Shumkonia mesophila: one gene and its partners. The protein of the gene in region 2 binds, or shares a complex with, the protein of the main gene of each other region. Links are inferred from orthologs where the notes say so. Each region holds a gene or a part of one and is shown on either strand. Other genes may lie near its edges. The genes, in order: eno, ODR01_RS12245 and pnp.

The links.
Region 1: the proteins of ODR01_RS12245 (region 2) and eno are in contact, whole or in part, in a solved structure (PDB 2FYM), measured with the Escherichia coli proteins. The link is inferred for Shumkonia mesophila from one-to-one orthologs.
Region 3: the proteins of ODR01_RS12245 (region 2) and pnp are in contact, whole or in part, in a cryo-EM structure (PDB 9QH0), measured with the Escherichia coli proteins. The link is inferred for Shumkonia mesophila from one-to-one orthologs.

What each region holds. Positions count from the first base shown.
Region 1 is NZ_JAOTID010000002.1:188,912-199,382, reverse strand. What follows is about bases 7,519-10,471. They hold eno (phosphopyruvate hydratase), read right to left. Parts: upstream 9,656-10,471; coding sequence 8,381-9,655; downstream 7,519-8,380. Other genes in these bases: kdsA (3-deoxy-8-phosphooctulonate synthase), read right to left, coding at 9,683-10,471; ODR01_RS04385 (PepSY domain-containing protein), read right to left, coding at 7,815-8,201; ODR01_RS04390 (winged helix-turn-helix domain-containing protein), read right to left, coding at 7,519-7,631. Outside these bases: pdhA (pyruvate dehydrogenase (acetyl-transferring) E1 component subunit alpha), read right to left, coding at 1-826; ODR01_RS04410 (AMP-binding protein), read left to right, coding at 1,050-3,986; ODR01_RS04405 (FtsB family cell division protein), read right to left, coding at 3,958-4,323; ODR01_RS04400 (N-carbamoyl-D-amino-acid hydrolase), read left to right, coding at 4,517-5,455; ODR01_RS04395 (sensor histidine kinase), read right to left, coding at 5,597-6,967; more of ODR01_RS04390, read right to left, coding at 6,954-7,518. UniProt on the Escherichia coli protein: Catalyzes the reversible conversion of 2-phosphoglycerate (2-PG) into phosphoenolpyruvate (PEP). It is essential for the degradation of carbohydrates via glycolysis.
Region 2 is NZ_JAOTID010000006.1:181,669-192,392, reverse strand. Bases 4,230-7,435 are described here. They hold ODR01_RS12245 (Rne/Rng family ribonuclease), read right to left. Parts: upstream 7,040-7,435; coding sequence 4,430-7,039; downstream 4,230-4,429. Other genes in these bases: ODR01_RS12250 (pyridoxal phosphate-dependent aminotransferase), read left to right, coding at 4,230-4,424. Also shown: ODR01_RS12265 (DUF3047 domain-containing protein), read right to left, coding at 1-187; ODR01_RS12260 (M48 family metalloprotease), read right to left, coding at 195-1,565; ODR01_RS12255 (gamma-glutamyltransferase), read left to right, coding at 1,627-3,225; more of ODR01_RS12250, read left to right, coding at 3,276-4,229; ODR01_RS12240 (N-acetylmuramoyl-L-alanine amidase), read left to right, coding at 7,497-8,792; ODR01_RS12235 (penicillin-binding protein 1A), read left to right, coding at 8,946-10,724. UniProt on the Escherichia coli protein: Endoribonuclease that plays a central role in RNA processing and decay. Required for the maturation of 5S and 16S rRNAs and the majority of tRNAs. Also involved in the degradation of most mRNAs.
Region 3 is NZ_JAOTID010000001.1:424,047-431,784, reverse strand. Bases 1-2,922 are described here. They hold pnp (polyribonucleotide nucleotidyltransferase), read left to right. Parts: upstream 1-347; coding sequence 348-2,498; downstream 2,499-2,922. Other genes in these bases: ODR01_RS01855 (NAD(P)H-dependent flavin oxidoreductase), read left to right, coding at 2,665-2,922; rpsO (30S ribosomal protein S15), read left to right, coding at 1-88. Outside these bases: more of ODR01_RS01855, read left to right, coding at 2,923-4,062; iron response transcriptional regulator IrrA, read left to right, coding at 4,175-4,597; ODR01_RS01845 (SH3 domain-containing protein), read right to left, coding at 4,666-5,175; ODR01_RS01840 (2-hydroxyacid dehydrogenase), read left to right, coding at 5,350-6,336; pabB (aminodeoxychorismate synthase component I), read left to right, coding at 6,357-7,738. UniProt on the Escherichia coli protein: Involved in mRNA degradation. Catalyzes the phosphorolysis of single-stranded polyribonucleotides processively in the 3'- to 5'-direction. Also involved, along with RNase II, in tRNA processing.

The DNA of each region.
Region 1 (10,471 bases), on a different replicon or contig from region 2:
ACATCGAATGGCCGCGATAGCGGTAGGTCTTCATCTCCAGGATGATCGGCCCCTTGCCGGCACGGCAGTGGGCGACGGCCTTCTCGCCGGCCTTGCGCACCTCGATGACGTCCATGCCGTTGACCTGAACGCCGGGAATGCCGTAGGCGTCGCCGCGGCGGGACAGTTCGACGCTGGCCGAGGCGCGGGCCACCGCGGTGCCCATGCCATAGAGGTTGTTCTCGATGACGTAGACCACCGGCAGCTTCCACAGGCTGGCCATATTGAAGGATTCGTAGACCTGGCCCTGGTTGACCGCGCCGTCGCCGAAATAGGTAAAGCAGACGCCGCCGTCGCCCTTGTACTTGTGGCCGAAGCCCAGCCCGGTGCCGATCGGCACCTGGGCGCCGACGATGCCATGGCCGCCGAAGAAGTTGACCTTGCGGCTGAACATGTGCATCGAGCCGCCCTTGCCCTTGGAGTAGCCCCCGACGCGCCCGGCCAGTTCGGCCATCACGCCCCCGGGGTCCATACCGCAGGCCAGCATGTGGCCGTGGTCGCGATAGCTGGTAACCAGGGTGTCGACCTCGGCGGCCGACGCGTGCAGGCCGACCACCACGGCCTCCTGGCCGATATAGAGGTGGCAGAAGCCGCCGATCAGGCCCATGCCGTACAGCTGGCCGGCCTTTTCCTCGAACCGCCGGATGAGGAGCATCTGCCGGTAGTCGCGCAGCAGGTCCGCGGTCGAGAACGGCGCCTTATCGTCGCCGCCCTTCTTGCGTGGAGTGGTCTTCCTCTTGGCCGGTGCCTTGGCGGCGCCGGTTGCGTTTTTGGGTGCAGTCGCCATGAGTCCCCCGCTGCCTGACTGTCAAATGGGGAAGTTGATTGCTGAGAAAAATAAGGCAGGCAGCCCCACAAAACAAGCCATTGGATCGCATAAAAAATAGGCTCGTAATTGATTGTTACGTAAGTATAAAATTTGAATTAACTTAAAAATTGTTAACATGATTTTCGCCGTTTTCGTGCCGGTTTTCGCTCTCGCCCCCGTCGAAACCCCAGAAAAATACTATATGATCCGCAAGGTCATCGCGCGGGAACGGGAAGGCATGGCACCACCGGAAGACGCCACCGGGACGGAGGACGACGGAACCGCCGGGCGGCGGCTGCTCGACGTCGTCGCCGGCCTCGTCGCCGAACTGCATCCCGGAACGGCGGGCCCGGCCCCGTCGCTCGACAGTTCCTTCGACCGCGAATTGGCCCTGGACAGCCTGAGCCGGGTGGAGCTGGTCGCCCGCGTCGAGGCGGCCTTCTCGGTCGCCCTGCCGGAGACCGTGCTGGGCAGCGCCGAAACGCCGCGCGAGTTGCTGCGCGCCGTCGCGGCGGCCCAGGCGGCGCCCGGCCGGCGGGCCGGCCCGCCGCCGGCAGCGACGCCGGCGGCTCCGGCTGCCCAGCCCGTGGGCTCGCTGCCGCACCGGGCCGAGACCCTGATCGAGGCGCTGGCCCATCACGCCGCCGCCAATGCCGGCCGGACGCACATCCGCTTCTATGCCGACGAGGGGGACGGCGAGGTGCTGACCTACGGCGGCCTTCACGGCGGCGCCGCCCGCGTCGCCGCCGGCTTGCGGGCCGGCGGCCTTGGCCCCGGCGAGGCGGTGATCCTGATGCTGCCGACCGGCCCCGACTATTTCCTCGCCTTCTTCGGCGTCCTGATGGCCGGCGGCATTCCGGTGCCGATCTATCCGCCGGCCCGTCCGACCCAGATCGAGGAGCACGTGCGCCGGCACGCCGGCCTCGCCCGCAATTGCCGGGCCGCGGCCATGATCACCGACGACGAGGCCAGGCGGCTGGGCCGGCTGCTGCGCTCCCAGGTCGAGGGCCTGCGTCACGTCGTCACCGTCGCCGAGTTGACGGCGGCTGCCGTCACGGCGGATGCCGGCGCCCTGCCGGCGGTGGCGGCCGGCGACATCGCCTTCCTTCAGTACACCTCGGGCAGCACCGGCACGCCCAAGGGGGTGACGCTCACCCACGCCAACCTGCTGGCCAACGTGCGGGCCATGGGCAAGGCCCTGGAGGTCGGCCCCGGCGACGTCTGCGTCAGCTGGCTGCCGCTCTATCACGACATGGGGCTGATCGGCGCCTGGCTGGGCAGCCTCTATCACGGCATTCCGCTCGTCCTCATGGCGCCGCTTTCCTTTCTCGGGCGTCCGGCCCGCTGGCTGCACGCCATCCACCGCTATCGCGGCACCATTTCGGCCGCCCCCAACTTCGCCTACGAGATGGCGCTGCGCCGCATTCCCGAGCGCGACCTCGAAGGCCTCGACCTCGCCTCGTGGCGCATCGCCGCCAACGGGGCGGAGCCGGTCAGTCCCGACACCGTGCGCCGGTTCGGTGAGCGCTTCGCCGCCTTCGGCTTTGGGCGCCAAGCCATGATGCCGATGTTCGGGCTGGCCGAGAACTGCGTCGGCCTCGCCTTCTCGCCGCTCGACCGCGGCCCCCTGATCGACCGCGTGCTGCGCGAGCCGCTGGCGACGGCGGGACGCGCCGAACCGGCAACCGCCGACGATCCCAAGGCCATCGAATTCGTCGCCTGCGGCCGGCCCATCCCCGGCCACGAGATGCGGGTGGTCGACGAGGCGGGCCGCGAAGCGCCCGACCGCCGCGAAGGCCGCCTGCAATTCCGCGGGCCGTCGGCCACCAGCGGCTATTACCGCAATCCCGAGGCCACAAAGGCGCTGTTTTCGGCCGACGGCTGGCTGGAGACCGGCGATCGCGCCTACATCGCCGATGGCGACGTCTACGTCACCGGCCGCATCAAGGACATCATCATCCGCGCCGGGCGCAACATCCACCCGGCCGAGATCGAGGACGCGGTGGGCGAGCACCCGCAGGTGCGCAAGGGCGCCGTCGCCGTGTTCGGCGGCCGCGCCGCCGACACCGGCACCGAACGCCTGATCGTGCTGGCCGAAACCCGACGCCGGGAACCGGATGCCCTGGCCGCGCTGCGCGCCGACATCAACGGCCTGATCGCCGACCTCATCGGGGCGCCGCCCGACGAGGTGGTGCTGGCCCCGCCCAACACGGTGCCCAAGACCTCCAGCGGCAAGATCCGCCGCGCCGCCAGCCGCGAGCTTTACGAGAAGGGGCTGATCGGCCGCTCCCGTCCGGCGGTGTGGCGCCAGACCGCCCGCATCGCCCTTTCCGGCGTCGGCCCGACCCTGCGCCGCGCCCGGCGGCGGCTGGGCGAATGGGGCTACGCCGCTTGGTTCTGGCTGGTCCTGGCGGTCGTGGTCGGGCCGGCGGTGTGGCTTCTGGTGGCCGGGCTGCCCTCCGCCCGCCTGCGCTGGCGGGCGGCCCGCGCCGGGGCCCGGCTGCTTTTCGGCCTCACCGGCCTTCGGCCCCGCCTGATCGGTGCCGAAACGTTGCCGCCGGCCGAGGTACCGTTCGTTCTGGTCTCCAACCACATGAGCTATCTCGACGGCTGCGTGCTGACCGCCGCCCTGCCCCGCCCGGTCGCCTTCGTCGCCAAGGCCGAACTGGCCCCGCAATTCGTGGCCGGCACCTTCCTCAAGCGCCTCGGCGCCGTTTTCGTCGAACGCTTCGACGCCCGCCAGAGCGCCGCCGACGCCGCCCGCATCGCCGCCGGCGCCGACGGCCGGCCGCCGCTCTATTTCCCCGAAGGCACGCTGACCCGCGGCCCCGGGTTGCTGCCCTTCCATCTGGGGGCTTTCGTGGCGGCGGCCGGCGCCAGCCTGCCGGTGGTGCCGCTGGCCCTGCGCGGCACCCGCTCGGTGCTGCGCGACGGCTCGTGGTTCCCGCGCCGCGGGCGCATCAGCATCACCATCGGCCAGTCGGTTTCGCCCGCCGAGACGGCAGTTGGCGGCGATGCCTGGAAAACGGCGCTGGCGCTGCGCGACGAGGTGCGCCGGCGGGTGCTGGAATTGAGCGGCGAGCCCGACCTGATCGGCGAGCGCTCGCCCCTCAGGGATGCGGGCGGGAAGCTCCCTTAGCGGGGTCCTGGGCCGGCGCCTTCGTGGATTTCGGGAAGATGACGATGTCGGTGGCGTGGCCGTAGTTGAGCATCAGGCGCGCCCGCTCGTCGAGCAGGTCGGGATCGAGGTTTTCCGGATAGAGCAGGCTGACCCGGTGTTCGAGAATCTTGCGCTGGGCGGCGATTTGGTCGAGATCGGCCTGCGCCGTCGCCACCCGCTGCTTGAGGGCGATCCACGCCAGCAGCCCGCGGTCCCCCTGCACGGCGTGATAGGCGAAGTACGCCACCGCGCAGATGCCGAGGATCGGGCCGACGACATGCCTGGCGCGAGACCGGATTTCGACGATAAGCCCCATGGAACCGCGGAATCCCTCCTGCTCGTCGTCCTCGTTTCCACAAGGTCGATTCCCTCGCCTTCACGGTAAGCCGGAAAAAGTTAACGGATCGTTACCGGCAGCACCAGTGTGACGCGAGCGATGAATTAGCCGGTGAAATCGCCGGCCGGCGGCGGTAAAAGGCGTCGGATCGACAGACAAGGAATCGGCCTTCATGCGCATCGTCACCGTCGCCGCCGCCCAACTGGGCCCCATCCAGCGGGCCGAGCCCCGCCAGGCCGTCGTCCTCCGCCTGATGGCGCTGATGGAGGAAGCCCACGCGCGGGGCGCCGACCTCATCGTCTATCCCGAGCTGGCGCTGACCACCTTCTTCCCCCGCTATTACACCACCGACGCCGCCGAGATCGACGGCTGGTACGAGGCCGAGATGCCCGGCCCGGCCACCCGCCCGCTGTTCGAACTGGCCCGCCGCTACCGCATGGCGATGTACCTGGGCTATGCCGAGCGCTCCCCCGAAGACCGGCGCTTCAACACCGCCATCCTCACCGACCGCGAGGGGGCCATCGTCGGCAAGTACCGCAAAGTCCACCTGCCCGGCCACGGCGCCTTCGATCCCGAGCGCAACTTCCAGCACCTGGAGAAGTACTACTTCGAGCCCGGCGACCTCGGCTTTCCGGTATGGCGCAACTTGGGCGGCATCATGGGCATGTGCATCTGCAACGACCGCCGCTGGCCGGAGACCTTCCGCGTCATGGGCCTTCAAGGAGTCGAGATGGTGCTGCTCGGCTACAACACCCCGTCGACCAATTCCCAGAAGCCCGAGGAAGGGCCGGAAAAGCGGCTGTTCCACAGCAACCTGGTGTTGCAGGCCGGGGCCTATCAGAACAGCACCTGGGTGGTGGCGGTGGCCAAGGCGGGGCTGGAGGACGGCCATCCGCTGATCGGCGGCAGCGTCATCGTCAACCCGGACGGAGAAGTGGTGGCCCGCGCCGCCACCGAGGCCGACGAGCTTCTGATCCACGCCTGCGACCTCGACGACACCGTCTTCGGCAAGCAAACCATCTTCGATTTCGCGCGCCACCGCCGCGTCGAGCACTATGGCCGCATCACGGCGCAGACGGGGGTGGTTCTGCCACCGGAATCCGCAACCTGAACGGCCTAATTTCGGGGACACCATAGCCCAATTTCGGGGACACCATACTTAATTCATGAGAGAGGTTTCATCGCTGCCCAGAGCGAAGAAGGGTGAATTAAGTATGGTGTCCCCGAAATTCTACGAAATTCCCGAAATTCCCTATCGGCCGGCCGCGGGAAAGCGCACCTCGACCCTGAGCCCCGGATGGTTGTCCAGCGCGACCACGGCGGCGCCGTGCAGTTCGGCGATCACCTTGACCAGGGCCAGGCCGAGCCCCGTCCCGGGGGTGGTGCGGCTTTGCTGGGCGCGATAGAGGCGGCGGAAGATGCGGTCGCGGTCGTCGGCCGGAACGCCGGGGCCGTTGTCGCCGACGGCCAATAAGATGCCCTCCCTCCCGCCGGCCAGGGAAACGCCGATGCGGGTGCCCGACGGCGTGTGGCGGATGGCGTTTTCCACCAGGTTGGCCATCATCTGGGTCAACAGGTCGCGGTCGCCCCGGCAGAGCAGTCCGTCGCCGATGGCGCCCGTCAGCGTCTGGCCGTTGTCCTCGGCCACCGTTTCGTAGGCCTCGACGATGGTTTCGGCCAAACCCGACAGATCGACGTCTGCGAAGCGCCGCTGCCGGGCGCCCGCCTCGACCTCGGCGATGCTGAGCAGGGCGGCGAAGGTATGCAGGATGGCGTCGGTTTCGGCGATGGCGGTGTCCAGCACCTCGCACTCCTCCTCGCCCTGATCTTTCCGGTTGCGCGCCTTCTCGAGACGCTGGCGCAGGCGCCCGAGCGGCGTGCGCAGGTCGTGGGCGATGTCGTTGGTGACCTGCCGCAGATTGCCCATCAGCACCTCGATGCGGTCCAGCATGCGGTTGATGTTGACGGCCAGGTCGTCCAACTCGTCGCTGACGCCGCGGATGGGCACCCGCCTGGACAGGTTGCCCCGGATGATGTCGTGGGTCGTGCGGTTGATCGCCTCCACCCGGCGCATCGCCCCGCGCCCGACGACGGCGCCGCCGACCAGCGCCAGAAGCAGCGTCAGCCCCAGCGTCCAGTTCAGCGTCTGAAACAGCAGCCTTTGCACCTCGCCGATCCGGCGCAGACTGGCGCCCACCATCAGGAACCCGTCGGCGAAACGGATGCCGAGGCCGAGGATGGTTTCCACCCGTCCCGTACCGCGGCCGGCGGCCGGCACCCGAACCTCGAGCTCGCGCCAGCCGGCGAACGGCGCGATGGACGGCCAGTTTCCGGCCAAGACGGTCCCCGCCTGGTCCTGAAACAGATAAGCGCCGTCGGCCCGCCCCGCCGGGCCGGTGCGCGCCGCGACCATGTACGCCAAATGGGCAGGCCCCTTCTCGCGGTAGGCATCCTCCAGCAGGCGCGCTTCCTGTCCGACACTGGCCCGGACCTGCTGTTCCATCTCGCGCGAGATCAGGCCGTAGGCCATCCCGAACAGGAAGACGACGGACGCCGCGAACAGGCCGGCATAGGCGGCGGCAATACGAAAGGAGGTGCTGCGGAGATATTTAGGCAGGCGCATCGAGGCTGTACCCGGCGCCGCGCACCGTGTGGATGAGATCCTTCTCGAAGGGTTTGTCGATCTTGGTGCGCAGCCGACTGATGTGGGTTTCGACGACGCTGGTCTTGGGGTCGAAATGGAAATCCCAAACCCGCTCCAGCAGCATCGTGCGGGTCACCACCCGGCCGGCGTTGCGCATCAGGTACTCCAACAGCACGAATTCCCGCGGCTGCAGGTCGATGGCCCGGCCGCCGCGGCTGACCGTCCGGCGCACCAGGTCCATTTCCAGGTCGGCCACCCGCAACGCCGTCTGCTCGGCGGCCAGGGGCGGCCGGCGGGCCAGCGCGTGAACGCGCGCCAGCAGCTCGGAAAAGGCGAACGGCTTGGCCAGGTAGTCGTCGCCGCCGGCTTCCAGGCCCTCGACGCGGTCGTTGACGCTGCCCATGGTAGTAAGGAAAAGGACCGGGGTCTTCACGCCGGCCCCGCGCACCGCCTTGACGATGGACAAGCCGTCCACCCCGGGAAGGCGGCGGTCGACCACCATGACGTCGTAGGCTTCGCCGACCGCCAGCGACAACCCCTCGCTGCCGTCGGCGGCGCGGTCGACGACGTGGCCATGCTCGGCCAGGCCGGCCGCCACATACTCCAGCGTCGCGGCGTCGTCTTCGATGACCAGGATCTTCATGGACATCGGGCCCCCTCTCTGCAAACGACATCGGAAAGGCCGCCTGCCCCCCCTTGCCCCACAGAAACGATGGGAACTGACGCCGCCTCCGGCAAGGGGCGGCAAGCCCCTCCTTTCATCGACAGCGAAATGGGAAGGGCGGCCTTGGCGCCGCCCTTCCATTCCGTCATCGCCAAGCGGTCCTTACGACGGGTTGTCGGACGGGCCCGGCTGGGGCACCTCCGCGAGGTCGCCGCTCGACGAGTCCGCGTCGGCGGCGGCCACCCGGCTCACATTGCGGACAGCCCCGGTATTGGCGTCGATCTCGACGGTCGCGACCTCGTCCGCCGACCGGGTGTCCACCCGGTAGACGTTCAGTCCGGAACTGTCGTAGTGATCGAAGGTGAGATAGGCGGTGGTGCCGCCGGTCGCCTCCTCGGCGATGCGCGCGGCGTCCGCCGTCGTCACCTTGCTGTTCACCCAGTCCAGGTATGCGTAGTTGTTGTCGCTGTCCCAAGCGAAGGCGCTGCCGGCGCCGCCCAGCAGGATGGCGCTGGCGAAGGCTGCCGTAAGAATTCGGGAAGCAGGCATAGTGATCTCCTCTCTCTTCTGTAATTGCCGGGCCGCTTCGGCGTCCCGGTGTGCAGCAGAAGATGGGGACCCCGCCTTGCCGTATCCTTGCCGCGCCATTACAAGTTCGTAAGACTCGTCCAGACGCAAAAAGGGCGGCCCGGAGGCCGCCCTTTCCGTTTTTTCGATGTCGCCGGCGTCTAGCGCAGGATCGACTTGCCGGCGTAGCGGGCGACCGGACCCAGCTCCTCTTCGATGCGGATGAGCTGGTTGTACTTGGCCAGGCGGTCGGAGCGCGACAGCGAGCCGGTCTTGATCTGTCCGGCGTTCACCGCCACCGCGACGTCGGCAAGGGTGGTGTCCTCGGTTTCGCCCGAGCGGTGCGAAATGACGTTGGTGTAGCCGGCCTTGTGAGCCATCTCGACCGTCTCCAGGGTCTCGGAGAGCGAACCGATCTGGTTGAGCTTGATGAGGATCGAGTTGGCGACGCCCTTCTTGATGCCGTCGGCCAGGCGCTTTGCATTGGTGACGAACAGGTCGTCGCCGACCAGTTGCACCTTCTTGCCCAACATTTCGGTCAGCACCTTCCAGCCGGCCCAGTCGTCCTCGGCCATGCCGTCCTCGATCGAGACGATCGGGTACTTGGAAACCAGCTTGCCGTAGTACTTGGCCATACCCTCGGCATCCAGCGTCTTGCCCTCGCCGGCCAGCACGTACTTGCCCTTCTTGTAGAACTCGGATGAAGCCGGATCGAGGGCCAGCACCACGTCGTCGCCCGGCTTGTAGCCGGCCTTCTCGATGGCCTTGGTGATGAAGGAAAGCGCCTCTTCCGAGCTTTTCAGGCCGGGGGCGAAGCCGCCCTCGTCGCCGACGTTGGTGTTGTGGCCGGCATCCTTGAGGCCCTTTTTCAGGGCCTGGAACACCTCGGCGCCCATGCGCACGGCGTCCGCGATGGTGCCGGCGCCCACCGGCATGATCATGAATTCCTGAATGTCGATGGGGTTGTCGGCATGCGCGCCGCCGTTGACGATGTTCATCATCGGCACCGGCAGCAGACGGGCCTGCGTGCCGCCGATGTAGCGATAGAGCGGCAGCCCGCATTCCTCGGCCGCCGCCTTGGCGACCGCCAGGCTGACGCCCAAGATGGCGTTGGCGCCGAGCCGACCCTTGTTGGCGGTGCCGTCGAGGTCGATCATCGTCTGGTCGATCAGAAGCTGCTCCTCGGCGTCCATGCCGGACAGCGCCTCGTAGATTTCGCCGTTGACCGACTGGCAGGCCTTGAGCACGCCCTTGCCGCCGAATTTCGTCTTGTCGCCGTCGCGCAACTCGACCGCCTCGTGAACGCCGGTCGAGGCGCCCGACGGCACGGCGGCGCGCCCGATGGTGCCGGTTTCCAGCGTCACCTCGACCTCGATGGTCGGGGTACCGCGCGAATCCAGGATCTGGCGGGGTTGAATGTCGATGATGGCTGTCATGGCTTTTCTCTCTTTCTTCCTTCGCCTCTAGACGGTAAGCGGCCGGGATTTGGCCAGCCGGTCCATCGCGAGCAGGGTTTCAAGCAGGTCGGGAAGGTCGTGCAATGGAATCATGTTGGGCCCGTCGCTCGGCGCCGCGTCCGGGTCGGGATGGGTTTCGATGAAGACGGCGGCCACGCCCACCGCCACCGCCGCGCGGGCCAGCACGGGCGCGAACTCGCGCTGGCCGCCCGAGGTCGCGCCCTGGCCGCCCGGCTGCTGCACCGAATGGGTGGCGTCGAACACCACCGGGCAGCCGGTCCGGGCCATGATGGGCAACGCGCGCATGTCGGTCACGAGCGTGTTGTAGCCGAAGCTGGCGCCGCGTTCGGTGAGAAGAATGTTGCGGTTTCCGGCGCCCTCCAGCTTGGCCACCACCTGGGCCATGTCCCAGGGCGCCAGGAACTGCCCCTTCTTGACGTTGACGGCGCGCCCGGTGGCGGCGGCGGCCACCAGCAGGTCGGTCTGCCGGCAAAGAAATGCCGGGATTTGCAGCACGTCCACCACCTCGGCCACCGGGGCGCACTGCGCCGCCTCGTGGACGTCGGTGACGACCGGGCAGCCGAAGCGCTCGCGGATCTCGGCGAAGACCGCCAGCGCCGCCTCCATGCCGATGCCGCGCGGACTGTTGACGCTGGTGCGGTTGGCCTTGTCGAACGAGCTTTTGTAGATCAGTCCGACGCCCAGCTTGGCCGCCATCGCCACCAGGGCGCCGGCCACCTCGATGGCGTGGGCGCGGCTTTCCATGGCGCACGGACCGGCCAGCAGCGTCAGCGG
Region 2 (10,724 bases):
GCGACCATTCGCCCGAAACCGCGGCGGGCGAGAACCCGGGACCCGGCCCCAGGATGTCCAGCCGCCCGGAGGGGTCCACCGTGGCGCGGGGAACCGCGCAGGCGGCGATGCCAAGGACGATGCCGGCGGCCACGCCCGCCCGCGCACTCGCGACCATCCATCGGCGGCACGCCGACATCGCGGCCATGGCGGACCTATTTTTCTTCCTTGTCCGGTTTGCCGTCGCGATTGAGATCGGCGGTGGCCTGCAGGATATCCTGCGCCTGGACCATGGCCGGGGAATCGCCCTGCAAAAGCTTTTCGGCGCGCTTGGCGTATTCGCGGGCCTCGCGCAGGCTGCCGCGAAAATAGGCCTCCTCGGCCAGCGCCAGCGTGCTCAGCCCCTTGTCGCCCTTGCGGCCGTAGGCGATGGCCAGATTGCGCCAGATCCATGAAGAGTCGGGCTCGGCCTGCTGGGCGACGCGCAGGTTTTCGATGGCCGGGTCGAGCATCGCCGGATCGTTCATTTCGAGCTGGATGCGGGCGAGGTCGAGGCGCAGCAGCGGCGAGGCCGGCAGCAGTTTGATCGCCGCCTCGTAGGACGGGATCGCCTCGGCGGCGCGGCGGTTCTCGAACAGCATCTGGCCCTTCATCTCGCGGAAGTAGGGGTCGGACGGATTTTCGGCGATCAGGCCGTCGATCAGCGGCAGCGCCTTCTCCAGGTCGGGCACCTTGTAATAGGCGATGGCCCGCGCATAGCGGGCCGGCAGGCTGGTGTCGCTTTCCGGGAAGCGCTTCAGCGTGCGGGCGGGCGGTTCCAGGAAGGCCTGCAGCTTGGCCTGCATGCGCTCGTGCAGCCTCTTGTATTCGGAAGGCAGTGGGGCGGTGGGCCGCGCCGACTGCTTGATGTGGTTGTCGAGGGCCGAGATTCGCTCGCGGGTGATCGGGTGAGTCCTCAGATAGGGGTCCTGGAAGCGGGTGCTCAGCAATTCCTGATCGGCCAGCGTGCCCAGGAAATCGCGGAGGCCGGTCGCCGGCGTGCCGGTGGCGTCGAGGAAACGCATGGCGGCGGCGTCGGCCGCCGCTTCCTGGCTGCGGCTGTACTGGAAGAAGTTTTCCTGTCCCGCCCGGGCGCCTCCGGCGGCGACGGCGGCGCCAAGGTCGCCGCGCCCGCTGGCGATGCCCGCCGCCGCGCCCAGGACCATGGCCAGGATCTGCTGGGCCGAGCTCTTGCGCATGACGTCGTGGATGCGCGCCAGATCGCCGCCGGCGATGTGGCCGGCCTCGTGGGCGATGACCCCGATGAGCTGGCCGGCGTCGGCGCTCTGCATCAGAAGCCCGGTGTTGAGGAAAAGCTTCTGGCCGCCGGCGACGAAGGCGTTGAGGGTGGAATCGCTGACGATGTATACCTCGATCGCCGAAGGATCGAGGCCGGCCGCCTGGAACACTGGCGTCGAAAAAACCCGGATGGTATTTTCGATCTCGGTATCGCGGATGAACTTGAATTCGCGCGCCGCCGCCGCCGGCTCGACAACCGTGGCCGCGAACAGGACGGCAAGCACAAGAGAGGAAACGCGTTTGGACAAATCCGTCATCCCTTCCGTTGCAATAAAAGGTAGTGGGAGGAATCGCTGGCGTCAAATCGCCGTGGCTGGGTTGATTTTCCTTGCCGGCGGCTGCTCGTCCTCGGGGGAACCCCAGCAGGGGACCGTCGGCTTCGTCGAGGGCTTCCTGGGCGGCGTGGCGGCGGACGAACCCCGGGCCGCGACGATCGGGCGCGACGTGCTGTCGGCCGGCGGCACCGCCGCCGATGCCGCGACCGCCGTCTACTTCGCCCTGTCGGTGACGCTGCCGTCATCGGCCAGCCTGGGCGGCGGTGGCGTGTGCGTCGTCCATGACTGGCGGACCAAGAAGACCGAAACCCTCGATTTCCTGGCCCGGCCGCCCAAGGCCATTCCGGCCGGCGCCGCCCGGCCGATTGCCGTTCCCGGCAATCCGCGCGGCTTTTTTGCCCTGCATTCGCGTTTCGGCCGGCTGCGCTGGGAAAGCCTGGTCGGTTCCGCCGAGAACCTGGCCCGCTTCGGCACCCCGGTGTCGCGGGCCTTCGCCGTCGATCTGGCGCGGGTGGGCGACGCCCTGTTGGCCGACCCCGACCGGCGGCGCATCTTCGGCCAGGCGGGTGGCCAGCGGGTAGCCGGCGAGGGCGAGACCCTGGTCCAGTACGAACTGGCCTCGACGCTGGGCCTGCTCCGCCGGGCCGGACCCGGCGACTTCTACGACGGCCCGACGGCCCATCAATTGGTCGCCGCGGTCAAAGCGGTGGGGGGCTCGCTCGGCATCGACGACCTTCGCGCCTATCGGCCGGTCTGGCGCGAAACCGTTCGCGTTCCCTATGGCAACACCGTCGCCCATTTCAGCTCGCCGCCCGGCGCCGCCGGTGCGCTCGAGGCCGCGATGTGGCGGATGTTGGCCGATGGCGACCGCTTCGAGGACGCTTCGCCGGCGGTTCGCGACCACCTTCTCGCCGAAAGCGCGCTCCGCGCCTTCGCCGACCGCGGCCGCTGGCTCAACGAGGATGGGACGAGCGCCGTGCCGCCGGCCGAATTGGCGGCGCCGGCCCGGGTCGAGCCGCTGATGGCCTCCTATCGCGAGGACCGCCATACGCCGGCGGCCGAGATCGCCCCGCAGCCGGTCGAGCGGCTGGAAAACCCCAGCGCCACCAGTTTCGTGGTCGTCGACCGCGATTCCTCGGCGGTGGCCTGCACGCTCACCATGAACAACCTGTTCGGCACCGGCCGCTTCGCCGGCGGCACCGGCATCCTGCTGGCGGCGCTGCCGGGCCCGGCCGGCCGCGGCCCGACCTCGCTGGGACCGATGATGGTGATCAACGAGAACGTCAACGAGTTTATCTTCGCGGGGGCGGCGTCCGGCGGCGCCGCGGCGCCGACGTCCCTGATCAACGTGGCCGCCCGCGCGGTTCTGGGCCGACAGGGCCTGGTGCCGGCACTGGAGGCGAAGCGCATTCACCACCAGGGAGTCCCCGACACCACCTTCGTCGAGAGCGGAATGGCCGAGGGGGCCGCCGACGAGTTGCGGCGGCGCGGCCATCAGGTGACGGTCTCGCCGATCCTTGGGCGGGTCAATGCCGCCTATTGTCCCGACGGACTGCCCAGCCATCCCAACGCCTGCGCGATCGCCGCCGACCCGCCACCGCGCGGCTACGGGCTGGCCGCGACCGGCGGCTGATCCCGCGTCCCCGATCGAACCCGAGAAAAGAACAGGAACTGGACCGGACCATGGCCATGAAAGTGGCGAAGCGCGGGAACATCCCGCCCTTTATCGTGATGGACGTCATGCGCGCGGCCAACGAGCGCGAGGCGGCCGGCGGCGACGTCCTGCACCTGGAAGTCGGCCAGCCGGGCACCGGGGCGCCGGCGGCGGTCCTCGAGGCGGTGAGGGCGGCGCTCTCGGCCGATCGCATGGGCTATACGGACGCCTTCGGGCTGCCGGCCCTGCGGGCGGGCATCGCCGCCCATTACGCCGACCGTTATGGCGTCGCCGTCGATCCCGGCCGCGTGGTCGTCTGCACCGGTTCCTCGGGGGCGTTCGTGCTGGCCTTCCTTGCCGCCTTCGAGGCGGGGGACAGGGTGGCCCTGGCCAGCCCCGGCTATCCGGCCTACCGCAACATCCTGCGCGCGCTCGACGTCGAGGCCATCGAGGTGCCGGTCGGGCCGGAAACCAACTTCCAGCCGACCCCCGGCCTGCTCGAGAAGATCGAGGGGCGCCTGGATGGCCTGATCGTCGCCAGCCCCTCCAACCCGACCGGCACGATGATCGGCCGGGACGGCCTGAAGGCCATCGTGGATTACTGCGCCGGGCGTGGCGTGCGGCTGATCTCCGACGAGATCTACCATGGCATCACCTATGGCGAGCCGGCCGAGACGGCGCTGGCCTTTTCCGGCCAGGCCGTCGTCGTCAACAGCTTCTCCAAATACTATTCGATGACCGGCTGGCGCCTGGGTTGGATGGTGGTGCCCGGCGAACTGCTGCGCCCCGTCGAATGCCTGGCCCAGAACCTGTTCATCTCGCCGCCGACGGTGTCGCAATACGCCGCCCTGGCGGCGCTGGGCTGCCGGGCCGAGCTGGACGGGCATGTGGCGCGCTACGCCAGCAACCGCGAACTGCTGCTGCGCGAACTGCCGAAGGCCGGCTTCGCGCGCATGGCGTCGGCCGACGGGGCCTTCTATCTGTATGCCGATGTCGCCCACCTGACCAACGACAGCAGCGCCTTCTGCGCGCGCATGCTGGCCGAAACCGGGGTGGCGGCGACGCCGGGCATCGACTTCGACCCCGACCGGGGGAACCGCTACGTGCGGTTCTCCTTCGCCGGACGCACCGAAGACATGGCCGAAGCCGCCCGCCGCCTTATCGCCTGGCGGACCTGAGCCGGCTAGGGGCGCCGCCACCAGCCGCGGCGCGGCTTGATGGAGGCGCGAACCTCCGGCGAGTCGACGTCGATGACCTCGGTCTTGGCGTCCTGCGTTTCCCGTTCCTTGGTGTCTTCCTTCGGGCCTTCGCCGGGCTTTTCCGCCGTCATGACGGCGTCGGCAACTTCGGTCGCCACCGCCACCAGCTCGCGGACCGCCGGAACCCTCTCGGCCTCCGGCGCTTCGGTCGCCACCATCGGGAAAGAGGGTTCCGCGGCCGGTTCGACGGGCGCATCGGCCGACTCGACCGGCGGCGGAACGTCCTCGGTTTCCTTCGGCTTGCGCACCCGGCGGCGCCGTTTCGGCTTCGCTTCGGCGTCGACGGGGGCAGCTTCGCCTTCCGCCGGGGTTTCGTGGATCTCCACCGGCACCACGGCGTCGGGTTCGGCGAAGGCCGGGGCGGCCGGGACCTGCAGCGTCACGGCGTCGGTTTCGACAAAGGCGGGGGCCGTCGAGTCCTGCGGCGTCTCCGCCTCGGGACCCGTGGCTTCGAAGGTGCCACCCGTCTCTCCCCTGTCCTCGGGCCGCAAGCCGCGGCGCCGGCGTCCGCCGCGCTTGCCGCGCCGCCGCCGCTTCGAGGTTCTCTCCTGCTCTTCCTCCGCCGTTTCCGGCCGGGTGGGGGCGCCCGTCTCGCGGACGGCGCCTTCGTCTTCCTCGTCGGCAGCCGCGCCATCGTCGAAGGTGGCCGGAGCCGGCCGCGGGCCGCCGATCACGGCCTCGGCCTCGTCGCCCCGCTTGTGGCGGCGCGACCGCCGCCGCCGCCGCTTTTTGCCGGGCTCCTCGCCCGCCATCGCGGCGGCTTCGCGCTCTTCGTGTTCCTCGTGTTCCTCGCGCTCCTCGCCCTCGTCGGGCTCGTCGTGTTCCGCCGCGGCGACCGGCCGCTCGCCCACCACCGGGGCGCGTTCGTCGGGCCCACGCACCTTGGTCCGCTCGATGCGGAAGTCCGGCGGCACCAGCGTGTCGTCGGCGGCCAACATCACCTTGAACTCGTAGCGGCGCTCGATGGCGCTCAGCATCTCGCGCTTGTGGTTCAGCAGATAAAGCGCGACCTCGGAGGGCACCTGGAAGATGGCTTCCAGTGACCGCTTGCGGATGCCTTCCTCCTCGATGGCGCGCAACAGGTGGAGCGCGGTCGAATCGGTGGAGCGGCGAACGCCGGCGCCGCCGCAGTGGGTGCACACCTCGAAGCTGGTCTCGATGACGCTGGGCCTAAGCCGCTGGCGCGACAGTTCCATCAGGCCGAAGGCGCTGATCCGGCCCAACTGGATGCGGGCGCGATCGACGCGCATGGCTTCCTTCAGGCGACGCTCGACCTGGGCCCGATTGCGCCCGACCTCCATGTCGATGAAGTCGATGACGATGAGCCCGGCCAGGTCGCGCAGGCGCAATTGGCGGGCGATCTCGTCGCAGGCCTCGATGTTGGTGCGCAGCGCCGTTTCCTCGATATTGCGCTCGCGCGTCGAGCGGCCCGAGTTGACGTCGATGGAAACCAGCGCTTCGGTGGGGTTGATGACGATATAGCCGCCCGACTTCAGGCGCACGGTCGGGGTGTGCAGGGAATCCTGCTGGCTTTCCACCTGATAGCGGTGGAACAGCGGCATGCCCTGGTCTTCGTACTTCTTCACCCGTTTCAGATGGCTGGGGATGATCAGCTTCATGAAGTTGCGGGCGGTCTTGTAGCCTTCCTCGCCCTCGACGATGATCTCGTCGATTTCGCGGCTGTACAGATCGCGGATGGCCCGCTTGATGAGGTTCGCTTCCTCGTAGACCAGGACCGGGGCGATGGATTCCAGCGTGATCCGCCGGACATTGTCCCACAGGCGCATCAGGTAGTCGTAGTCGCGGCGGATTTCCGCCTTGCTGCGCTCGGCCCCGGCGGTGCGCACGATCACGCCCATGCCCTCCGGGATGGCGAGGTCGGACAGCATCGACTTCAGCCGCTTGCGGTCGGTGCCGGTGGGGATCTTGCGCGAAATGCCGCCGCCGCGCGCCGTGTTCGGCATCAGCACGCAGTAGCGGCCGGCCAGCGACATGTAGGTGGTGACGGCGGCGCCCTTGTTGCCGCGTTCCTCCTTGACGACCTGCACCAGCATGATCTGGCGGCGCTTGATCACCTCCTGGATCTTGTAGTTCCGCCGGGAGGTGGGCCGCCGAATCTCGACTTCTTCGACGTCGTCGCCGCCGACCACCTCGAGGTCGCCGTGATGGGCGACCGTCGGCTCGGCGTCGGCGTCGGCGTGGGCGTCCGGGTCGGCCAGGCGCCGGGCCTCGAAGGCCCGTTCGTCGGCGTCATGCTCGGCGACCAGGGCTTCGCGGTCGGCGACCGGGATCTGATAGTAGTCCGGATGGATTTCGTTGAAAGCCAGGAAACCGTGACGGTTGCCGCCGTATTCGACAAACGCCGCCTGCAACGAGGGTTCGACCCTCGTGACTTTGGCGAGATAGATGTTTCCTTTTAACTGCTTCCGGGAGGCGACCTCTACATCAATGTCTTCGAGACGGCTTCCATCCAGCACCGCAACCCGGGTCTCCTCCGGATGCAGCGCATCGATCAGCATTTTCTTGGGGGCCATTAAAGATATTTCTCCGCTTCCCCGCGGATCTCTCGGAATGCATGTTCCAGGATTCGCGGGCGCAACTGTGGACATTGCCGGCGGCGCCTGCGATCACTCCCGGCACTGGCCGCGGGAGCGGCATCACTATGGGATTTGGTCGCGCTGCTCTATCCGGCATAAAAACCTCAACTCGATTGGACCACGCCGCTCGTCCCCGAGATGGGGCGACTAGACCGCGGCATTTCCAAGACCCGTTCGACCGGTGGTCACGCAAAGACGATCTTCGAGCGACACCCCGCCGAACATAGGGACTTGATTAACATAACGGCACCAGGGGGGTTCGACAATCATCTTATTAACGATTTTGGGGAGCAATATTAAGAATTGGTTCATCTTCGCGGGGTAAAACCGTAAACGATGAGGGCAATGACCGATACCCGGTAGATATGGGGGCGACGTAATCGGCATTCGCAAGATGTGGCGTTTTGGCATTGGACCTTGGCTGGCCTTGCTTGTGCTGCCGTTCTGCCTGCTGGCGGGCGGCGTGCCGGTGGCCACGTCTGCCGATTCGCGTCCCACCGTCACCGATGTCAGGGTCGGCCAGCATGGCGCGATGACGCGCGTCGTGCTTGATTTCGACCGCGGGGCCAAGGCCGAACTGTTCACGCTTCCCGATCCCTATCGCCTTGTCGTCGACCTGCCCGAGGTCGGCTGGCGGCTGCCGGCCCAGCCGCTGCCCTCGGCCGCCGGCCTGTTCGGCAAGATCCGCTATGGCCTGTTCAAGCCGGGCACCACGCGGGTGGTGGTCGAACTTGCCGCCCCCGCCGACATCGCCGCCGCGCGCTATCTCACCGGCGGCGCCGAAGCGCCATTCCGCCTGGTCATCGACCTGCGCGCCGGCACCCCCGAAGGATTTATGAAGACGGTCCGCGCCGGCCGGCGGGAAGTCCTGCCGGAGGCCGCGGTGGCCGAAGCCGATCCGTTGCCCATGGCCGTGACGGTTGCGGCGCCGTCCGCGAAGGTGGCCGCCGCCGTTCCCTTCGCGCCATCCCCGCGCCGGCCGGAAAAGGCCCGGCCGAAGCCGCTGATCGTGCTCGATCCCGGCCACGGCGGCGCCGATCCCGGCGCCATCAGCCCCAGCGGCACCTACGAAAAGCACATTACCCTGTCGGCCGCCCGCGAGTTCCGCCAGATGCTGGAAAAGACCGGCCGCTACCGGGTCCTGCTGGCGCGCGAACGCGACACCCTGATCCCGTTGCGCGACCGGGTCACCTTCGCGCGCGAGGCGGGGGCCGATCTTTTCATCTCGCTGCACGCCGATTCCATCCAGACGCCGGCCATCCGGGGCCTGTCGGTCTATACGCTGTCGGAAAAGGCCTCCGACCGCGAGGCGGCCGAGCTGGCCGATAGCGAAAACAAGGCCGATCTCATCGCCGGCGTCGACCTCAGCAAGGAAACGCCGGAGGTCAGCAACATCCTGATCGATCTCGCCCAGCGCGAGACGATGAACGAATCGGCCCGCTTCGCCGCCTTCCTGGTCGGCGAACTCGGGCAGCAGACCGAGCTTCTGCGCAACACCCACCGTTTCGCCGGCTTCCGGGTCCTCAAGGGGCCGGACGTTCCCTCGGTCCTGCTGGAAATGGGGTTCCTTTCCAACCGCGAGGACGAGCGGGCCCTGCTCGCGAAAGCCTATCGGGCGAAGCTGGGCGCGGCGATGGTGCGGGCGGTCGACAGGTTCTTCCTCAGGGTCGAGGAGGCCGCGCGGTTGTGAAGGGCCTTCGCGCCGCTGGCACTTCCGGCGTCCCCGGCCATAAGTCGGCCATAATTCCGGTTTAGGGAAAGGCAGCGTGGCTCGGATATCCGGTCACCGGGGGCGCCTCTGGCGCCGGGTCACGCCGACTTCGCGAGCGACAGATTCGGATTCATGAAACGCGCCATCATTTCGATCGTCGGCCTCCTCGTCATCCTCGGCCTCGCCGGGGCCGGCGGCGTGCTGTTCATCTTTCACGAATTCGGCCGCGGCCTGCCCGACTATCGCCAACTGGCCGACTACGAACCGCCGGTGATGACCCGCGTCTATGCCGGCGACGGCCGGTTGCTTGCCGAATACGCCATCGAACGGCGCGTCTTCGTGCCGATCAGGGCCATGCCCAAGCGGATCATCAACGCCTTCCTGTCGGCCGAGGACAAGAACTTCTACGGCCATCCCGGCGTCGACGTCATGGGCGTGGTGCGTGCCGCCGTGACCAACTTCAGGAACATAGGCTCCGATCGCCGCCCGGTCGGCGCTTCGACCATCACCCAGCAGGTCGCCAAGAACTTCCTCCTGAGCAACGAGGTCAGCTGGGAGCGCAAGGTCAAGGAGGCAATCCTGGCCTTCCGTATCGAGCGCGCCTTCTCCAAGCAGCGCATCCTCGAGCTTTACCTCAACGAGATCTACCTGGGTTACGGCTCCTACGGCGTCGCCGCCGCCGCCTTGAACTACTTCAACAAGTCGCTCGACCAACTGTCGATCGCCGAGGCCGCCTATCTGGCGGCAACCCCCAAGGCGCCCAACAACTATCATCCGACCCGCCATCCGGCGGCGGCCCGCGCGCGGCGCGACTGGGTGATCAGCCGCATGCTGGAAGACGGCGCCATCACCCAGGACGAGGCCACGCATGCCACCGCGGAGCCGCTCGTCGTGCGTCCGCGCGCAGACACCGAGGTGGTCTCCGCCGAATTCTTCGCCGAGGAAGTGCGCCGCGAACTGGCCAAGGTCTATGGCGAGGATGGCCTCTATAAAGGCGGCCTGGCGGTCCGTACGACGCTCGATCCCCGCCTTCAGCAACTGGCCGACACCGTGCTGCGCGAGGGGCTGGAAACCTATGACCGCCGCCATGGCTGGCGCGGCCCCCTGACCCGCCTGCCGGCGGGCGCCGACTGGCAGGCCGCCCTGGCCGCCCTGCCGCCGCAACCCGGCCTCGGCCGCTGGGAGCGGGCCGTGATCCTGGGCGTCGACGAGACCGGCGCCAATCTGGGGCTGGCCGACGGCTCGCCCGGCCGCATTCCATTGGCCGAGATGAAGTGGGCCCGCCCGTGGAAGGAAGACCAACGCGTCGGCCCGTCTGTGCGCCATCCGGCCGACGTGCTGGCCGTCGGCGACGTCATCGCCGCCGAGCCCGTTCTCGCCAACAGCGAGGGCAAGGCCTATCCGGCCGCCACCTACGCCCTGCGCCAGATCCCCGAGGTCGAAGGCGGTCTCGTGGCGCTGGACCCGCACACCGGCCGCGTGCTGGCGATGAGCGGCGGCTATGCCTACGGCGAAAGCCAGTATAACCGGGCGACCCAGGCGTTGCGCCAGCCGGGTTCGGCCTTCAAGCCGTTCGTCTACCTGGCGGCGCTGGATTCCGGCTACACGCCGTCCACCCTCATTCTCGACGCCCCCTTCGTCGTCGACCAGGGCCCCGGCCTGCCGAAATGGCGGCCGGCCAACTATTCGCAGGAATTCTATGGCCCCAGCACCATGCGTTTGGGCATCGAGAAGTCGCGCAACCTGATGACGGTCCGCCTGGCCCAGACCATCGGCATGGAGCGGGTCAAGGAATACGCCGAGCGCTTTGGCGTCGTCGACAACCTGCAGCCCCAGATCTCGATGGCGCTGGGGGCCGGCGAAACCACGCTTCTGCGCATGACCGCCGCCTACGCCATGATCGTCAACGGC
Region 3 (7,738 bases), on a different replicon or contig from region 2:
CCAGCGCCGTCGTCTGCTTGACTACGTCAAGAACAAGGAGACGGCGCGTTACGAGGCCCTCATCAAGGAACTGGGCTTGCGCCGCTAAGGCCGCCGCATGTCGACGGCCTTTTCCCGGCCGGGCCTTCGGGGCCGTGTCCGGAGCGGGTTATCCCGCGAAATTCAAGACCAAGTGAAGACGCCGGGCAAGAATCCGCTTGCCGTGGCGGCGTGCGTGTCCGCCATTGCCGGCCGGACCCGTCCCGATGGGGACGGGTATACCGCCGGCGTGGCGGCGTTGGCGCGCCTTCACCGCCGCATGGAAGTGCGGTGCGGGAACGGATGGAAGGAAATTCACCGTGACGAACATGTTTAAGGAATTCCGCAAGGAAATCGACTGGGGCGGACGCCGCCTCGTTCTCGAAACCGGCAAGATCGCGCGCCAGTCCGATGGCGCGGTGCTGGCCACCTATGGGGACACCATCGTGCTGTGCACCGTGGTCGGCGACAAGAACCCCAAGCCGGGCATCGATTTTTTCCCGCTGACCGTCCACTACCAGGAGAAGACCTTCGCCAGCGGCAAGATCCCCGGCGGCTTCTTCAAGCGTGAGGGCCGCCCCTCCGAAAAGGAAACCCTGACGTCGCGCCTCATCGACCGGCCGATCCGGCCGCTCTTCGCCAAGGGCTACCGCAACGAGACCCAGGTCATTTGCACCGTGCTGTCGCACGACATGCAGAACGACCCCGACATCGTCGCCATGGTCGGCGCCTCGGCGGCGCTCACCCTCTCCGGGTTGCCGTTCCTCGGCCCCATCGGCGGCGCCCGCGTCGGTTACATCGATGGCAAGTACGTGCTCAACCCGGCGCTGGACGAAATCGCGGTGACCGACCTCGATCTGGTGGTCGCCGGCACCCAGGAAGGCGTGCTGATGGTCGAATCGGAGGCTCACGAGCTGTCCGAGGAGGTCATGCTGGGCGCCGTCATGTTCGGCCACGAGGCCTATCAGGCGGTGATCGACGCCATCATCGACCTGGCCGAGGTGTGCGCCAAGGAGCCGCGCGACGTGCCCGAGGCGCCGGCCGGCAAGGACGCCATCGCGGCCCGTGTCAAGGAGATGGCCGAAGCCGGCCTGCGCGAGGCCTATGGCGAAACCGCCAAGACCGAGCGCCACAAGAAGATCGAGGCGATCCGCGAGCAGGTCGTCCAGGCCCTCGCCGCCGACGAATCGCTGGACGCCAAATTGGTGGCCGACGTCCTGCCGGGCCTGTTCAAGGACCTCGAGAAGGACATCGTCCGGCGGGCCATCCTGGAAACCGGGCGGCGCATCGACGGACGCGACACCAAGACGGTCCGTCCGATCGCCACCGAGGTGGGCGTGCTTTCGCGCACCCACGGCAGCGCGCTGTTCACCCGCGGCGAGACCCAGGCCCTGGTGGTGACCACGCTGGGCACCGGCCAGGACGAGCAGATCATGGACGCGCTGGTCGGCGAATACCGCGAGCACTTCATGCTGCACTATAACTTCCCGCCCTACGCGGTGGGCGAAGCGAGCTTCATGCGGGGGCCGGGCCGCCGCGAGATCGGCCACGGCAAGCTGGCGTGGCGGGCCATCCGTCCGTTGCTGCCGGCGAAGGAGGACTTCCCCTACACCATCCGCGTCGTCTCCGAGGTCACCGAATCCAACGGCTCGTCCTCGATGGCGACCGTCTGCGGTTCGTCGATGTCGATGATGGATGCCGGCGTTCCGCTGGCGCGCCCGGTGGCGGGCATCGCCATGGGCCTGATCAAGGAGGACGACGGCATCGCCGTGCTGTCCGACATCCTGGGCGACGAGGACCACCTGGGCGACATGGACTTCAAGGTCGCCGGCACCGAGCGCGGCGTCACCGCGCTGCAGATGGACATCAAGATCACCTCGATCACCCAGGCGATCATGAAGACGGCGCTGGAACAGGCCCAGCAGGGCCGGCTCCACATCCTGGCCGAGATGGCCAAGACCATCGAAGGTTCGCGCCAGGCGGTCAGCGAAAAGGCGCCGCGCATCACCGTCATCCATATCGCCAAGGACAAGATCCGCGAAGTGATCGGCTCCGGCGGCAAGGTGATCCGCGAGATCTGCGAGGTGACCGGGGCCAAGGTCGACATCGAGGACGACGGCACCATCAAGGTGGCGGCGGTCGACCAGAAGGCGGCCGAGGCGGCGATCCAGTGGATCCGCGGCATCGCGGCCGAGCCCGAGGTGGGCGCCATCTACGACGGCAAGGTCGTCAAGGTGGTCGACTTCGGGGCCTTCGTGAACTTCCTGGGCAGCCGCGACGGCCTGGTTCACATCAGCGAACTGGCGCCGCGCCGGGTCGGCAAGGTGTCCGACGTGGTGAACGTCGGCGACCAGGTGAAGGTCAAGCTCATCGGCATCGACGATCGCGGCAAGGTCAAGCTGTCGATGAAGTCGGTCGATCAGCAGACCGGCGCCGAAGTGACGCCCGAAAAGGCGTCCTCCGAGGAGGCCGCGCACTGACGGTATGACGGCGATCCGGCGGCGCGGGACGCCGCCGGACGGGCCGGCGTCGGCGGAAAAATCCGTGACGCCGGCTCGATTGTCCCCATATGAAAAACAACCCGGCCGCGGCCAGTCCCGCCGCGAGTCCGGGGCAGGGATGGAATGTCCGGCGAGGAGACTTGATGTGAAGCCGCTTCAGCCTGTGGTCATTTCCGGCTTCGAGGTGCTGCCGCTCGTCGAAGGCGGCAAGGGTGTGTCCATTTCCAACGGCGAAAGCGCCGGCGCCTGGGCGGCGGCCGGCGGCGTCGGCACTTTCTCGGCCACCAACGCCGATACCTACGACAGCCAGGGGCGGCCCATCTTCCAGGACTATCTGGGCAAGAACCGGCGGGAACGTTTCGAGGAACTGGTCGCCTACGCCATCCACGGCGGCATCGTCCAGGCGCAGCGCGCCCACGAGGTTTCGGGCGGGCGCGGCCCCATCCACATGAACATCCTGTGGGAGGCCGGCGGCACGGAACGTGTGATGCACGGCATCCTCGAGGGGGCGCGCGGGTTGGTGCATGGCGTCACCTGCGGCGCCGGCATGCCCTACAAGGTGGCCGAGATCGCGTCGCACTACGGCGTCTACTATTATCCCATCGTGTCTTCGGCCCGGGCCTTCCGGGCGCTGTGGAAGCGCGCCTATCACAAGTACGCCGAATGGCTGGGCGGCGTCGTCTACGAGGACCCCTGGCTGGCCGGCGGTCACAACGGACTGAGCAACGTCGAGGACCCCGAGGCGCCCCAGGACCCCTATCCGCGGGTGGTCGAACTGCGCGCCACCATGCGCGAATTCGGCCTCGACGCGACGCCGGTCTTCATGGCCGGCGGCGTCTGGTACCTGCGCGAGTGGGAGCACTGGCTGGACAATCCCGACATCGGGCCGCTGGCCTTCCAGATCGGCACCCGGGCCATCCTGACCCGCGAAAGCCCGGTGTCGGAGGCCTGGAAGAAGCGGCTGCTCAACCTCAAGAAGGGCGAGGTCTTCCTCAATCGCTTCAGCCCGACCGGCTTCTATTCGTCGGCCGTCAACAACAGCTTCATCCAGGAACTGCGCGGGCGCAGCGAGCGGCAGGTGGCGTTCACCCGCGAGCCGCTGGGCGAGCATACCGAGGCGCTGTCGGTGGGCGCGCGCGGCCGCCTGTTCTACCTGACCGCCGCCGACAAGGTGCGGGCCGAGGGCTGGATCGCCGAGGGCTACGTCACGCCGATGCAGACCCCCGATTCGACCCTCGTCTTCGTGACCCCGGGAAAGGCCGAGCAGATCCGCGCCGATCAGAGCGGCTGCATGGGCTGCCTTTCCGCCTGCCGGTTCAGCAACTGGGCCCAAAACGAGATCGGCAGCACCGGCAAGCTGGCCGACCCCCGCTCGTACTGCATCCAGAAGACGCTGCAGGACGTCGCCCACGGCGGCGACACCGACAGCAACCTGATGTTTTCCGGGCACAACGGCTATCGGTTCGCCGACGATCCGTTTTATGGCAACGGCTTCATTCCCACTGTCGGCGAGCTGGTCGAGCGGATGGCCAGCGGCGACTGAGGGGCGGGTCCGGGCAAAATACCCATAATTTTTGTGTTGATACCGGGAGTGAACTCCGATATCGTATTCGAATTATGCTTATTTCAAACAACAAAATAGCTATATAAGAAACATGACAAAAATACGCCCCTACAGCCATGTCATCGATCGTCTGCGCGCCGCCGGCCTGCGGCCGACGCGGCAACGATTGGCCTTGGCCAAGCTGCTGTTCGATGGCGGCGACCGCCACGTGACGGCGGAAATGCTGCATGCCGAGGTTTTGAACGCCAACGTGCGGGTGTCGCTGGCCACGGTCTACAACACCCTGCACCAGTTCACCTCGTGCGGGCTGCTCCGCGAAATCGTGGTCGACGCCTCGCGCTCGTACTTCGATACCAACATGTCCGAGCATCACCATTTCTACATGGAAGACGGCGGCGAGCTGCTCGACATCCCCGGCGACCAGATCGTGGTGTCCCGGCTTCCGGCGGTTCCGCAAGGCAAGCAGATCAAGCGCGTCGAAGTCATCGTGCGGGTCGGCCTCGAGAGGCACTGAGCCTCTCCGAGGCGAGGTTCCGGTTTTCTTTTTCGCGATGGGCGGTCAATGGCCGCCGCGAAGGCTGTCTATTCGACGGCCTCGTCCGCGTACGCCCCCCAGAACTCGACCCGGCGCAGCCATCCCTTGAAGCCGTCGATTTCGGCCTGGCACCAGGCGCTGCCGCCCGGGCAGCCCAGCAGGAAGCCGACGACGCCGGCTTCGGCGCGGACCACCGCCCGGCTGTCGGAATCGGGCTTGCTGCGCAGCGTGCGGGTGGCGCCGGTGACGATCAGCGTGCGCTTGCCGCTGACCAGGCTCTGGTGCATCCAGCCCTGGGTACCCTGCCAGTCGCGGACCTTTCGCCAGGTATGGTGCTCGGCGATGATCTCCAGCGGCACGTCCTTGCGCAGATAGACCCAGTCCTCCGGGTACTGGACCCCCGGTCCGGTGCGCAGCTTGGCCTTTTCCGAACGCAGGCTGACGAAGCGGGGCAGCGGCAGGCCGGTTCCCTCGGCGGCGGCGAGGGCCGGCGCCCCGGTCCCCAGCAGGAAAAAGACGGCAAGCGCAAGGGAAAGCGGGCGGATCGATCTCGGCACCGGGAGGTGACCTTTCAGGGCGGGTTGGCGGGCCCATTATAGGGCGAAGCGCGCGCGCCGGGTCAAGCCGGCCGTCGCGGCCGGGACGCCGGCCGGTCGTAAATACGCAAGGCTGGACAAGGCCCTGGCATGCTGCTATGGCCTGACCGGAGGTTGCAGACCGGAGGGCCGTGAATGGCGCAGACCAAGCCCGTCGTCGTCGTTACCCGAAAGCTTCCCGACGCCATCGAAACGCGGATGATGGAGCTGTTCAGCGCGCGCCTCAATCTCGACGACACGCAGATGACCCGGACTCAGCTTATCGAGGCGGTCAAGGACGCCGACGTGCTGACCCCCACCGTCACCGACCGCATCGACGCCGAGATCATCGCGGCGGCCGGACCGAACCTCAAGCTGATCGCCAACTTCGGCACCGGCGTCGATCACATCGACCTGGCCGCCGCCGCCGCGCGCGGCATCGTCGTCACCAACACGCCCGACGTGCTGACCGAGGATACCGCCGACATGGCCATGGCCATGATCCTGGCGGTGGCGCGCCGCCTGGGCGAGGGCGAGCGGGTTCTCAGGGCCGGCAAATGGTCGGGGTGGTCGCCGACCTGGATGCTTGGCCGGCGCATCAACGGCAAGCGCTTGGGGATCGTCGGCATGGGGCGCATCGGCCGCGCGCTGGCGGTGCGGGCCCGCGGCTTCGGGCTGTCCATCCACTACCACAACCGCCATCGGGTGCATCCCGACATCGAGGCCGAGCTGGAGGCCACCTATTGGGACAGCCTGGACCAGATGCTGGCCCGCATGGACATCATCTCGGTCAACTGCCCGCACACCCCGGCCACCTATCACCTGCTGTCGGCGCGCCGGCTGCGGCTGCTGGCGCCGCAGGCCTTCGTGGTCAACACCTCGCGCGGCGAGGTCATCGACGAAAGCGCGCTGACCCGCATGCTGGCGGCCGGCGAGATCGCCGGCGCCGCGCTCGACGTCTTCGAGAACGCGCCCGCCGTCAACCCCAAGCTGCTGGCCTTGGACAACGTCGTCCTGGTGCCGCACATGGGCTCGGCGACCATCGAGGGGCGCGTCGCCATGGGCGAGAGGGTGCTGATCAACATCAAGTCCTTCGTCGACGGCAACCCGCCGCCCGATCGCGTCCTTCTCGACGCGCCCTGAGCCCGCCGGCGACCGCCTCCATGTCCGCCGCCGCCCCGCCGCGGCCGTTGGCCCGGGCCATTCCCTTCGTCGAGCCGGCCGATGCCTTCGCCGCCTTCGCCGCCGATCCCGTTGCCGCGCTGCTCGACTCGGCGGCGCCGGCCGGCGGCCGTGGGCGTTATGCCTATATCGCCGCCGATCCGTTTCGCGTGCTGACCTGGCGGTGGGGCGATGCCGGCGACCCGCTGGCCCTTCTCGCCGCCGGGCTGGCCGGCCGGCCGTTGGCCGCCAACCCCGGCCTGCCGCCCTTTCAGGGAGGCGCCGTCGGCTTCCTCGGCTACGAGCTGGCCGGGACGCTCGAGCGGCTGGCGCCGCCCGCTGCCGCCGGGCCGGCGCTGCCCGATCTCTTCTTCGCCTTCTACGACACCGTCGCCGCCTTCGATCTCGAAGACCGCAAGGCCTGGGCGATCGCCGCCGACGTCGCGGCGGCCGGCCCGCGGCCGCCGGCCGGCCGCCGCCTGGAGGCGCTTGCCGCGCGCCTGGCCGCCGCGCCGGCGCCGCCGAACGACCCGGGCACCGCGTCCTCCTGGCGGGCCGAAACACCGCGCCCGGACTACGAGGCCAAGGTCGCGCGCACGGTGGACTACATCCGGGCCGGCGACATCTATCAGGCCAACCTGTCGCAGCGCTTCCTCGCCCCCCGCCCGCCCGGCCTCACGCCCTATCTGCTGCACAGGCGGGTACGCGCCGCCAGCCCGGCTCCGTTCGCGGCGCTGCTGGCCTGCGGGCCGGGGCAGACCGTCGTCTCGGCCTCGCCCGAGCGCTTCCTCAGGCTCGCCGCCGACGGCGCCATCGAGACCCGCCCCATCAAGGGCACCCGGCGGCGCGGCGCCGATGCCGCCGAGGACGCGGCCTTGGCGCGCCAGCTGATGGCCAGCGCCAAGGATCGGGCCGAGAACCTGATGATCGTCGATTTGCTGCGCAACGACCTGTCGCGCGTCGCCGTGACCGGCAGCGTCGGCGTGCCGGCGCTCTGCGAACTCGAAAGCTTCGCCTCCATCCATCACCTGGTGTCGGTCATCGAGGCCCGGCTTAAGCCCGGGCTGGGGCCGGTCGATCTCCTGCGCGCCGCTTTTCCCGGCGGCTCGATCACCGGGGCGCCGAAGATTCGCGCCATGGAGATCATCCGCGAGCTGGAGCCGGCCCGGCGCGGCCCCTATTGCGGGGCCATCGCCTGGATCGGCTTCGACGGGGCGATGGATTCCTCGATTGTCATCCGCACCCTGGTCGTCGACGGCGACGATGTCATCCTGCAGGCCGGCGGCGGCATCGTCGCCGATTCGCAGCCGGCGGCCGAGTACGAGGAGACGCTGGACAAGGCCAGACCCCTGATGGCATGCCTGGACCCCCGGAAAGGCGGCGG